DNA from 2 places in the Clostridium fessum genome. Region 2 is predicted to be linked to the other one. Evidence: riboswitches for the same ligand, from Rfam matches in the RefSeq annotation. Region 2 holds a riboswitch; the other holds the start of a gene.

Region 1 (4,436 bases), on a different contig from region 2:
ACGGAATCCTGCGTTCTGGAGACTATATCGAGGCAATCAACGGGACGCCGGCGACGGACAAGAAAGATATGATACAGGCGGTCAAGGAAGCGGGAAATATGGCTCTGACACTTTCGGTGCGCCGCGAGGGAGAGACGATGGATGTACAGATGACGCCGGTACAGACGCAGGAGGGAGACTATAAGCTGGGGCTGTGGATCCGCGACGATACGCAGGGCATCGGTACGATGACCTATGTATGTGCTAACGGCGCGTTTGGAGCGCTGGGACACGGTATCAGCGACGGCGACACGGGACTTCTGGTGCAGACCTCCGGCGGCGAACTATACGATACGGAGATTCTGGGCGTGGAGAAGGGAAGTTTCGGAAAGCCGGGCGTGATGTCGGGCGTTATTTACTATGGAAATCAGTCGCGGCTGGGAAGTGTGGAGGCCAATACGGATCAGGGTATTTTCGGGACGGCAAATCCGCGCTTTTTAAGCCGGGTAAAGAACCCTGCAATTCCGATCGGTTACCGTCAGGAGGTCAAAAAAGGCCGTGCCTGCATCCGCAGCAGCGTGTCCGGGGAATTGAAAGACTACGAGATTGAGATTCAGAAAATAGACCACTCCTCCAACCGCCATAACAAGGACATGGTCATTCGCGTAACCGATCCGGAACTTCTGTCCCTGACCGGCGGGATCGTCCAGGGCATGAGCGGCAGCCCCATCATCCAGAACGGAAAACTCATCGGAGCAGTTACGCACGTTTTTATTCAGGATTCGACGCGTGGGTATGGGATTTTTGCGGAGAATATGCTGGAAGCGGCTGAAAACAGCATAAATTAAGCAAAAACAAAGAAGCACTCATCCGGGATGTTTGTCCCTTATGTGAGTGCTTCTTTTTTATAGTAAGTCCCAAAAGCAGGATTAAATTAAGACGTCAAAAGGGGAGGTGATTCCTCGCCCTTTGATGTGTTTTAAAAATGCAAATTGTTAATACTGTTAATAGCGTTAGAGGTTATTTTACGAAGATTGGGTTCGTTAAGAGCTTCGTTTGCAAGGCTTTTTAGTTCTATAATACCTTTTTCTGTAATAGACCAGTTGTTACGAATTCCTGATATAAACAAACCGTCTTGTGCTAAATGCTTTCTAACAAACGCAAGATCGTTTCGCCATACAAGTTCGTTCCGGTTATGTTTTGTTTCTAAATCATGTTGATCAAAGGTCATCCAATGATTATCTTCAATATAATCCAAAACATTATTTTTTGTGACATTTGTTCTTAAATAATAAGAACTTAACAAGAGTAATAAACGTTTTTCATTTTCCAAAGACATCATATGCATATTCACCTCACATTTTTTAATTATATCATCCAAAAATAATAATACAAGCTATATTACTTTTTATTGTTGTCCATAATGACAATCACTCGTGAGCGGCAGCCCCATCATCCAGAACGGAAAACTCATCGGAGCAGTTACGCACGTTTTTATTCAGGATTCGACGCGTGGGTATGGGATTCTGGTGGAGAATATGCTGGGACATTGAATCTGGATGCAAAGTAACTGTTTACGGGTGGGAATTTTCTGAACTTAAAATTCCATATGATACAGTTCTGGCAGCAGATTTTGCCGATTTTGAATGCGCAGCATCGGCAAAATCCTGTTGCTGGGCACACGTGTGTGAACAGTAACATGCAAAGTACAAAGTTTTTGCTCTCTTTATTGACAGGATATAAAAAAAGCGTATATAATAGAGCAAATTACATATTTGGCAAAACAGTTGAAAAGCTGCGACGCAAAGCTATAGGGCCTGTAAAATGGCAGCCAGTTGCATTAACACGATAACAGAGTATGTTATAGTTGTATGGCTATGGCGTAACTCTGTTTTTTTATAGGAATTTATCGAAACTTGATCTGCAAAGATGGAATTTTCATGTTCAGAAACCGGTCGTGGAGGCTTTTTAATTGCGTGTATTTTGTGTGTCTTTCGACCGGAATCGGTAAAACGTGGTGATAAGGGATCGTTAGATAGGCGTATGGCGGCTGGGCGGTAGAAGGTTTATAGCGGAATCTTAACAGATACGGTTAGCTACAATACATGCTTATATATAGTTTGCATCTTGTGTAATTTATTTTGCATCAAAAGAATTGATAGACAAAATGAGCGTTGAGTGTCGAACTGCGCGATCAAAACGAGTTGAAACTTGTTAAAAAAAGAATTTATAATTATTTTAATCATCACAGGTGCCGAGGAGGAGAATATTATGGCAGAAATGAAGATTGCGATCGCAGAGGATAATCGTCAGGCATTGGATATGCTTGGAAATATACTGGAAAGTGATAAGGAGATTCAGGTGGTCGGAAAAGCGGAAAACGGAACCGATGCCTATAATATGATCGTAAAGACAAAGCCGGATATTGTATTTCTGGACGTAGTGATGCCGGGAATGGATGGAATTTCGGTTATGGAGCGCATCAAGACAAATCAAGACTGTTCAGCTGACACTTCCTTTGTTATGATTACAGCTGCGAGCAGCGAGAATCTGACAGCGGATGCTTTTCGGATGGGCGCCTGTTATTACATAGTAAAGCCATTTTCGAAGGAGGCGGTTTTAGACAAGGTACATCGCCTGAAGAATTACAGGAACCGCGCTTCGACCCTGGCGGGCAACCGGAAGGTGGAGCCGTATATGGTGTCGGCGGAATATGAAAGACAGAATCTGGAGAGCGATGTGACGCAGATTCTGCATGAGATTGGGATTCCGGCTCATATTAAGGGATATCAGTACCTGCGGGATGCGATTATTTTGTCAGTCAGTGATAAAGAAATGCTCGGTTCTGTGACGAAAATCCTGTACCCGACCATCGCCAAGAAGCGCCAGACCACTTCAAGCCGTGTCGAGCGGGCAATCCGCCACGCGATTGAGGTCGCATGGAGCCGCGGCAAGATGGACACGATCAACGATCTATTTGGATATACCGTCAGCACAGGGAAAGGAAAGCCGACCAATTCGGAATTTATCGCATTGATTGTTGATAAGATTTGCCTGGATTATAAGCGGGATGTATAAAATCGTGCGGTGCTTTTTGGAGTCGAAAGTGCTGTAAGCCTTTTTAACGTTACTGTTCATGGGTAGGCACTTTTGGAACCGAAAGTGCCGTAAGAAAACGTGGTGGCAGCAGGAATTTGCCGTATTTAAATGCGAAGCCACGGCAAATTCCGTTACTGGGCACGTATGCGTGAACAGTAACTTTTTAACACGATTGTAACACATTTATGAAAGTGACTGATTGCATGGGTAAATGTGTGTATGATAAGATAAAGGGGAAATAAAAGATGCAGGACTGAAAAACTGCCCCTGTATAAAACAGCTGGACAGAGAGGTCAGGAAAGCAGCTAAAAGAACGGAGAATTGCCTATGAAAAAAAAAGTACCGGCGTACAATGGAACCCTGCGGGATCACACGATTATGTGTCCGTATTGTATCAGTGAATGTTCAGGAATCCGCATCTTTGGAAAGCGTATCAAATCGATCGCCTTCTCAACGGATGTGGCAATCATCAAAAATATCAACGCGGATGCGATCATCGCAGTTTATCCGTTTACTCCGCAGGCAGCTATCTCACAGTCGATCATCAGCATCTCGGATGTGCCGGTGTTTGTCGGGGTCGGCGGCGGTCTGACCGGAGGAAAGCGTTCCGTCCGTCTGGCGCTTCAGGCAGAACATCAGGGAGCCTACGGTGTAGTGGTCAATGCGCCGATCGCGGATGAGGTCATCACGGAGATCAAGCGGGTGGTTGACATTCCGGTCATTGCGACGATTGCTTCGGTTCACACGGATGTCCGCCGCAAACTGGAGGCGGGAGCCGATATTTTAAATGTATCAGGCGCTGCCGCCACCGCATCGATGGTAGCCGAGATCCGGAAGGAGTATCCGGACGTTGCCATTATCGCGACCGGAGGACCGACTAACGAATCGATTTTGGAGACGATCGAGGCAGGAGCCAATGCGATCACCTACACGCCGCCGTCCAACGGCGAGCTGTTTGCGCGGACGATGAAGAAATACAGGGAGATCAATCCCTGATTATACAAAAGGCGGGGCCGAAGAGAAAACATAATTTTCTTTTCGGCTCCGCCTTTTATTTTATGCGGTAAAATTTATAATTCATCCGGTACTATGCAAAATATCCAATTCAGAAAATACAGTCTGCAAATCGGAACTATTTGTCATATATTTCCCGATTTTTTTCTCTGTCGCCTACTTTCTAATTCCCTGATTCTATTGTATAATAATTTTAATAGGGTGCCAGATCGCGAGCGGGCACGGTTGGGAGGTAGTAGCTATGAAGAATATTCTGTTTATTGCATCGGAGGCGGTTCCATTTATCAAAACAGGAGGTTTGGCAGACGTTGTCGGATCCCTTCCAAAATGTTTTGATAAGCAGT
Region 2 (4,436 bases):
ACCAATTTCTCTGTTCAACTCATTATCCTCAACCAGCAGAATCCTTTTTCCTGTATAATCTGCTTCGGACAGTTTCTCCAGATAATTTCTCGCTGTATTTTCTTTTCTGCCTGAAGTAAACTGCCGCAGTGTAGCCGTCAGTCGGGAACGGAACAGCGGTTTTGCAATAAAAGCATCTACACCTACAGCCTTTGCTTTTTCTTCAATTTCGCTGAATTCATAGGATGTCAATACAATGATGGTGATCTCTTTTCCTATCCGTTTCCGGATCTGTCTGGCAGTTTCTATACCATCCATCTCCGGCATCTTCCAGTCCAGGATAACAGCAAAATAATCATTTTTTAGCTCATGACGTGCATAACAACGTTCAACAGCTTCCTTGCCAGAAAGAACCCATTCACCTGTAATACCGATTTCTTTCAGTGTGGCAACTGTACTTTCACAGCATGTCTTATCATCATCCACTACCAGAACCGGCAGATTCATCAGATTTTTGTCCTGTTCTTTTTCTTTTTCCTGAAGCTCCAGATAAATTGTTACTGTGATTTTAGTTCCCTTGTGCAAGGTACTGTCCACTTTAATAGTGCCATTCATCAGGTTCACAATAGTTCTGCTGATTGCCATTCCAAGACCGGTTCCCTGAACTCTGGTTGTCCGGTGGTCATCTGCACGGCTGAACGGATCAAACATGATTTTCTGGAATTCCGGTGACATACCGATTCCATTATCCTCAATCGTAAATTCATAGCATCCAAGTTCTGAAAATCCATTGGGTTTTTCCTCTATCGAAAAAGTAATATTTCCACCATCCGGTGTATACTTGATCGCATTACTCATCAGATTCACAAATACCTGCTGAATCCTCAAGCTGTCACCACAGACAGCCTCATGTTCAATATGATTGATGTGTATATCAAAATTATGTTTATGTTCATCAAGCACCGGTTTCGTAAGTGTAATAAGATTATCTACCAGCTCTGACAGATTGAAATCTTCCTGTGCTAGTGTCATTTTTCCACTTTCAATACGTGCCATATCCAATACTTCATTGATCAGCCCCAGCAGATGGCGGCTTGATTCTGTGATCTTGCCGAGGCATTCAATGACTCTGTCCTTGCTCTCAACATTTGCTCCTGCGATTGCCGTCAGACCCACAATCGCATTCATTGGTGTCCGGATATCATGGGACATATTGGAAAGGAATTCTGTTTTCGCACGATTTGCATTTTCTGCGGACCGGTAAGCCTCTTTCAGTGCCTGACGGGATTCAATCTCTGCTTTCTTCTCCTGTGTCACATCCATGGATGTCAGCAATACTTTTTCCAGCTTTCCATTCTTCCATTCCAAGGGAATATAAGAAGCGATTTTATAAGTCTTTTCATCCAGGCTGCAATACTCAAACTTATAAATATCATTTTCACTTTTCAGTTTCTTCCGAATATTATCCGGGGCTATCAGGATATCTATAGCTTCTAATGATTCCAGTGTCTTATATTTTTCAAGAACCTGCATCTGAAAATCATGATAAAATCCCAGAGGTTTATATATCATCTGTCCATTCAGATTGTAGAATTCATATCTGTCATTTTCCAGATCACAGACAACAAAGCGGTCAACCAGACGCACAATACTCTGAATCAACTGCTCCATGGAAGCATTATCCGTTGCCATCTGCAGATGCCGTGCGCTCTCTACCTTTGCCTCTGTGATATCACGCAGAAAAATCATGGCATATTCTGAATCCTCTATTTCGCCACGTATGACCACATTGCGGACCCATCGTTCTTCTCCATTCAGATTGATACGGCACTCTAAAGCCAATTCGGTTTCCAGACCCTTCAGCCTTTCTGCAATATAACCACGGTCGTAAAAAGAGGATACCGCCTTCTTATCTGTCTCCACAACATAGGAATCAACAAAATGCCGAATCAATTCATCCCACGTATAACTCTGTTCAAAGACGGTCATCAGAGACGGTTCAACCTTAAAGGTATCAAAAGTATTCGCTTCCAGATTCACATAATACTCGCACAGATCTGCTTTCGTAAAAGCCCGGTGGAAAGCAGCAGATTTTTGTGCCTGCATGATTTCTTTTTTCTCCCCATCAATGTTAATAAAAATCCCGGCAATCCTGCTGGCAGAACCATCCAGACGGCGTATTACTTCTGCCGATGTCCGAAACCACTGGTATTGATTATCCTTCATTCTCATACGATACTCTACCTGGTATTTTATCTGGTTCGTCTTATCCTTAATTGCCGCCTGAAGCTGCACCATTACTCTTTCTTTATCCTGTGGATGCAGAAGATCTGACCAGGATTCCAGTTTATTCGGAAAGTCCAGAGTGTCATGATAGCCGAGTATTTTTCGGAATTCATGACTCCAGTTTGCATTCACAATCTCACTGTTTTCATCACAGTCAAAATACCAGAAGCCGGAATAGATAGCTTCATTGAGCAGTGCCAAATTTACATGATCCCAGTTGACCTGTACGGACATTACCCAGATCTGTCTGCCCGCCTCATCTATCGCGTCCTCTTTACAAAGCCGTACATTATTCACTGTACCGTTTGCTGCAAGGATTTGTGCTTCCCCTGTTCCGTGAAGCTGCAAAAAACGGTCTCGCTCCAGTATATCTTCCGCGTCATAAAAGAAGTTTCTCAATGAACCTTTTGTCTGTTCCATGAAAGTATCGAATGTATATCCTGTACTATGCAACAGCAGATTATCCACAGACAAAATAGACAGGTTTTGGTCATAAGATCCTGTCATTATACCTACCCCGCCATTATTTTCCAGTGTTTTCTGTACGGCCTGTGACATGGCCTGTGTCTGCCCCGTTACAGTCTCACCTAAGGAATATATTTTGTCTTCATAATTTTTCATTTTATAAAAGTCCTCTCTCCGTCTTATGCCTTCTTCATCCTGCTTTTATCTGTATACAGAAAACCTGTCCCTGCTAGTTTTGTTACCCATTTTTGCATACAAAAAGGACACTTGCCAAGATCTGCCAGTGTCCCTACTATATTTTTTTTAAATCACACATCTATATAGTATAAAAGGTATCGGAATCTCTTCTGTTCAAACATCTTTTCCATATATTATGATGATATGGAAACAGTGACAACCGGCTGACATGGTCAAGCTTTCTGACTTTAGTCCCTTCTGGCTTTGCGACCCTGCCTTTCAATAGGTTTGCCTTTAAAATAATCTCTTTCTTCAAAAAAACATACCACGCGGTTTTCCGCACGTCAATAATTTTTTTTTGAAAAATCTACACATATTTTACTTCTGTTTTTGAACTTCTCTTTATAAAAAATCTAAATCGATGAATCCTAAAAACCTAACATTTTTTTCATATGAAACTCATTCATCATTTATAGTGCTATTCTCTCCATTAACTAAACATAACCTATTGTTCGATAATAAATTTTAGATCCAAAAAGAGGCTTCACACCACGAACCAACTCGCAATGAAAAGCCTCATCACTCACCCATTATATTCTTGTCACAAAATCCAGCGAGCTCCACCTATTCCGCTCTTTCTCATATGCTTTCAGCAGCCCCCTCTTTGATGCTCCAACACCATCAGCCTCAGCAACAATAGTAAAACAGCCAGCACCCGTATATTTTCCAGTCTTCTCCTGATCCGTTCCCAGCTTCTTCCGGCTTCTTATGTTCCTTTGTTGATGATATGATAAATCATTACTGTTTCCCTCTGTCCCTGTCTCCACAGTCTGGCATTGCACTGCATATACAGTTCCAAAGACTGTTCTTGTTCTGTGCGATCATCTTCTGAAGTCCTTTCAGTTTCTGCCGTAATGACGGACGCTGTTGCTTTTTCTCATTAACTTTTACAAATTCCTTGAACGCCTGTGCAATCACATCGGCATCCCTGCCCTTGAAAAATACAAGATACTTGGGTTGTTTCGTGGTCTTATCCCTCTTTACTGCGAAATCGACATTGTATTTCCTTGCGACACGCTCAAAGGATTTTATATTGCTATCCGTAACCTCAATGGACTTTGCACCCTCTCCCTGACCGACCAGCTTCTTTACCGGGATTTTCCCATGGGAAGGCTCCTTATGCTTCTGATGCTCCAGATACATCTTCATTGCTTTCTGTAAAACACTTGCGGTCTATAACTGCCCTTACGCTGTTATGTCTATGTTCTATTTCAAATTTACAAACAGAAATTAATCAAATTCTTAGACTTCTTGAAGTTCAAATTCTGAACTTCTGTGGATTGATCAGTGATCCCTCTCTTTCTTTTTGTACCTGTCTGTGATAAAATCAATCCTGTAGAAATCGAAAAAAGGTCATAAAAATTTAGCAATTACAGGCATTGATTTTTTGCTGTAAATTGCATATAATAAAAACACAGATAGAAATATCTGTGTAGCGGTTAGAGCGTCCAGTTAAAATGCTCGTTTAA

What was found. A riboswitch is a leader RNA that binds a small molecule or an ion and turns the genes downstream of it on or off. The one in region 2 is predicted to bind cyclic di-GMP.
Region 1: linked by a shared signal. The riboswitch ahead of spo0A (sporulation transcription factor Spo0A) and the one ahead of PG862_RS06215 (hybrid sensor histidine kinase/response regulator) in region 2 are both predicted to bind cyclic di-GMP.

What each region holds. Positions count from the first base shown of each region.
Region 1 covers NZ_JAQEQF010000001.1:280,401-284,836, reverse strand. The annotation lists gene spoIVB (SpoIVB peptidase) at 1-827, shown strand, start outside; gene PG862_RS01350 (winged helix-turn-helix domain-containing protein) at 959-1,321, opposite strand; partial or broken gene PG862_RS01345 (SpoIVB peptidase S55 domain-containing protein) at 1,416-1,532, shown strand; cyclic di-GMP riboswitch class I at 1,747-1,822, shown strand; gene spo0A (sporulation transcription factor Spo0A) at 2,251-3,057, shown strand; gene PG862_RS01335 (hydrolase) at 3,406-4,074, shown strand; gene glgA (glycogen synthase GlgA) at 4,334-4,436, shown strand, end outside.
Region 2 covers NZ_JAQEQF010000004.1:8,099-12,534, reverse strand. The annotation lists gene PG862_RS06215 (hybrid sensor histidine kinase/response regulator) at 1-2,685, opposite strand, end outside; cyclic di-GMP riboswitch class I at 3,120-3,210, opposite strand; partial or broken gene PG862_RS06205 (PcfB family protein) at 3,787-4,125, opposite strand.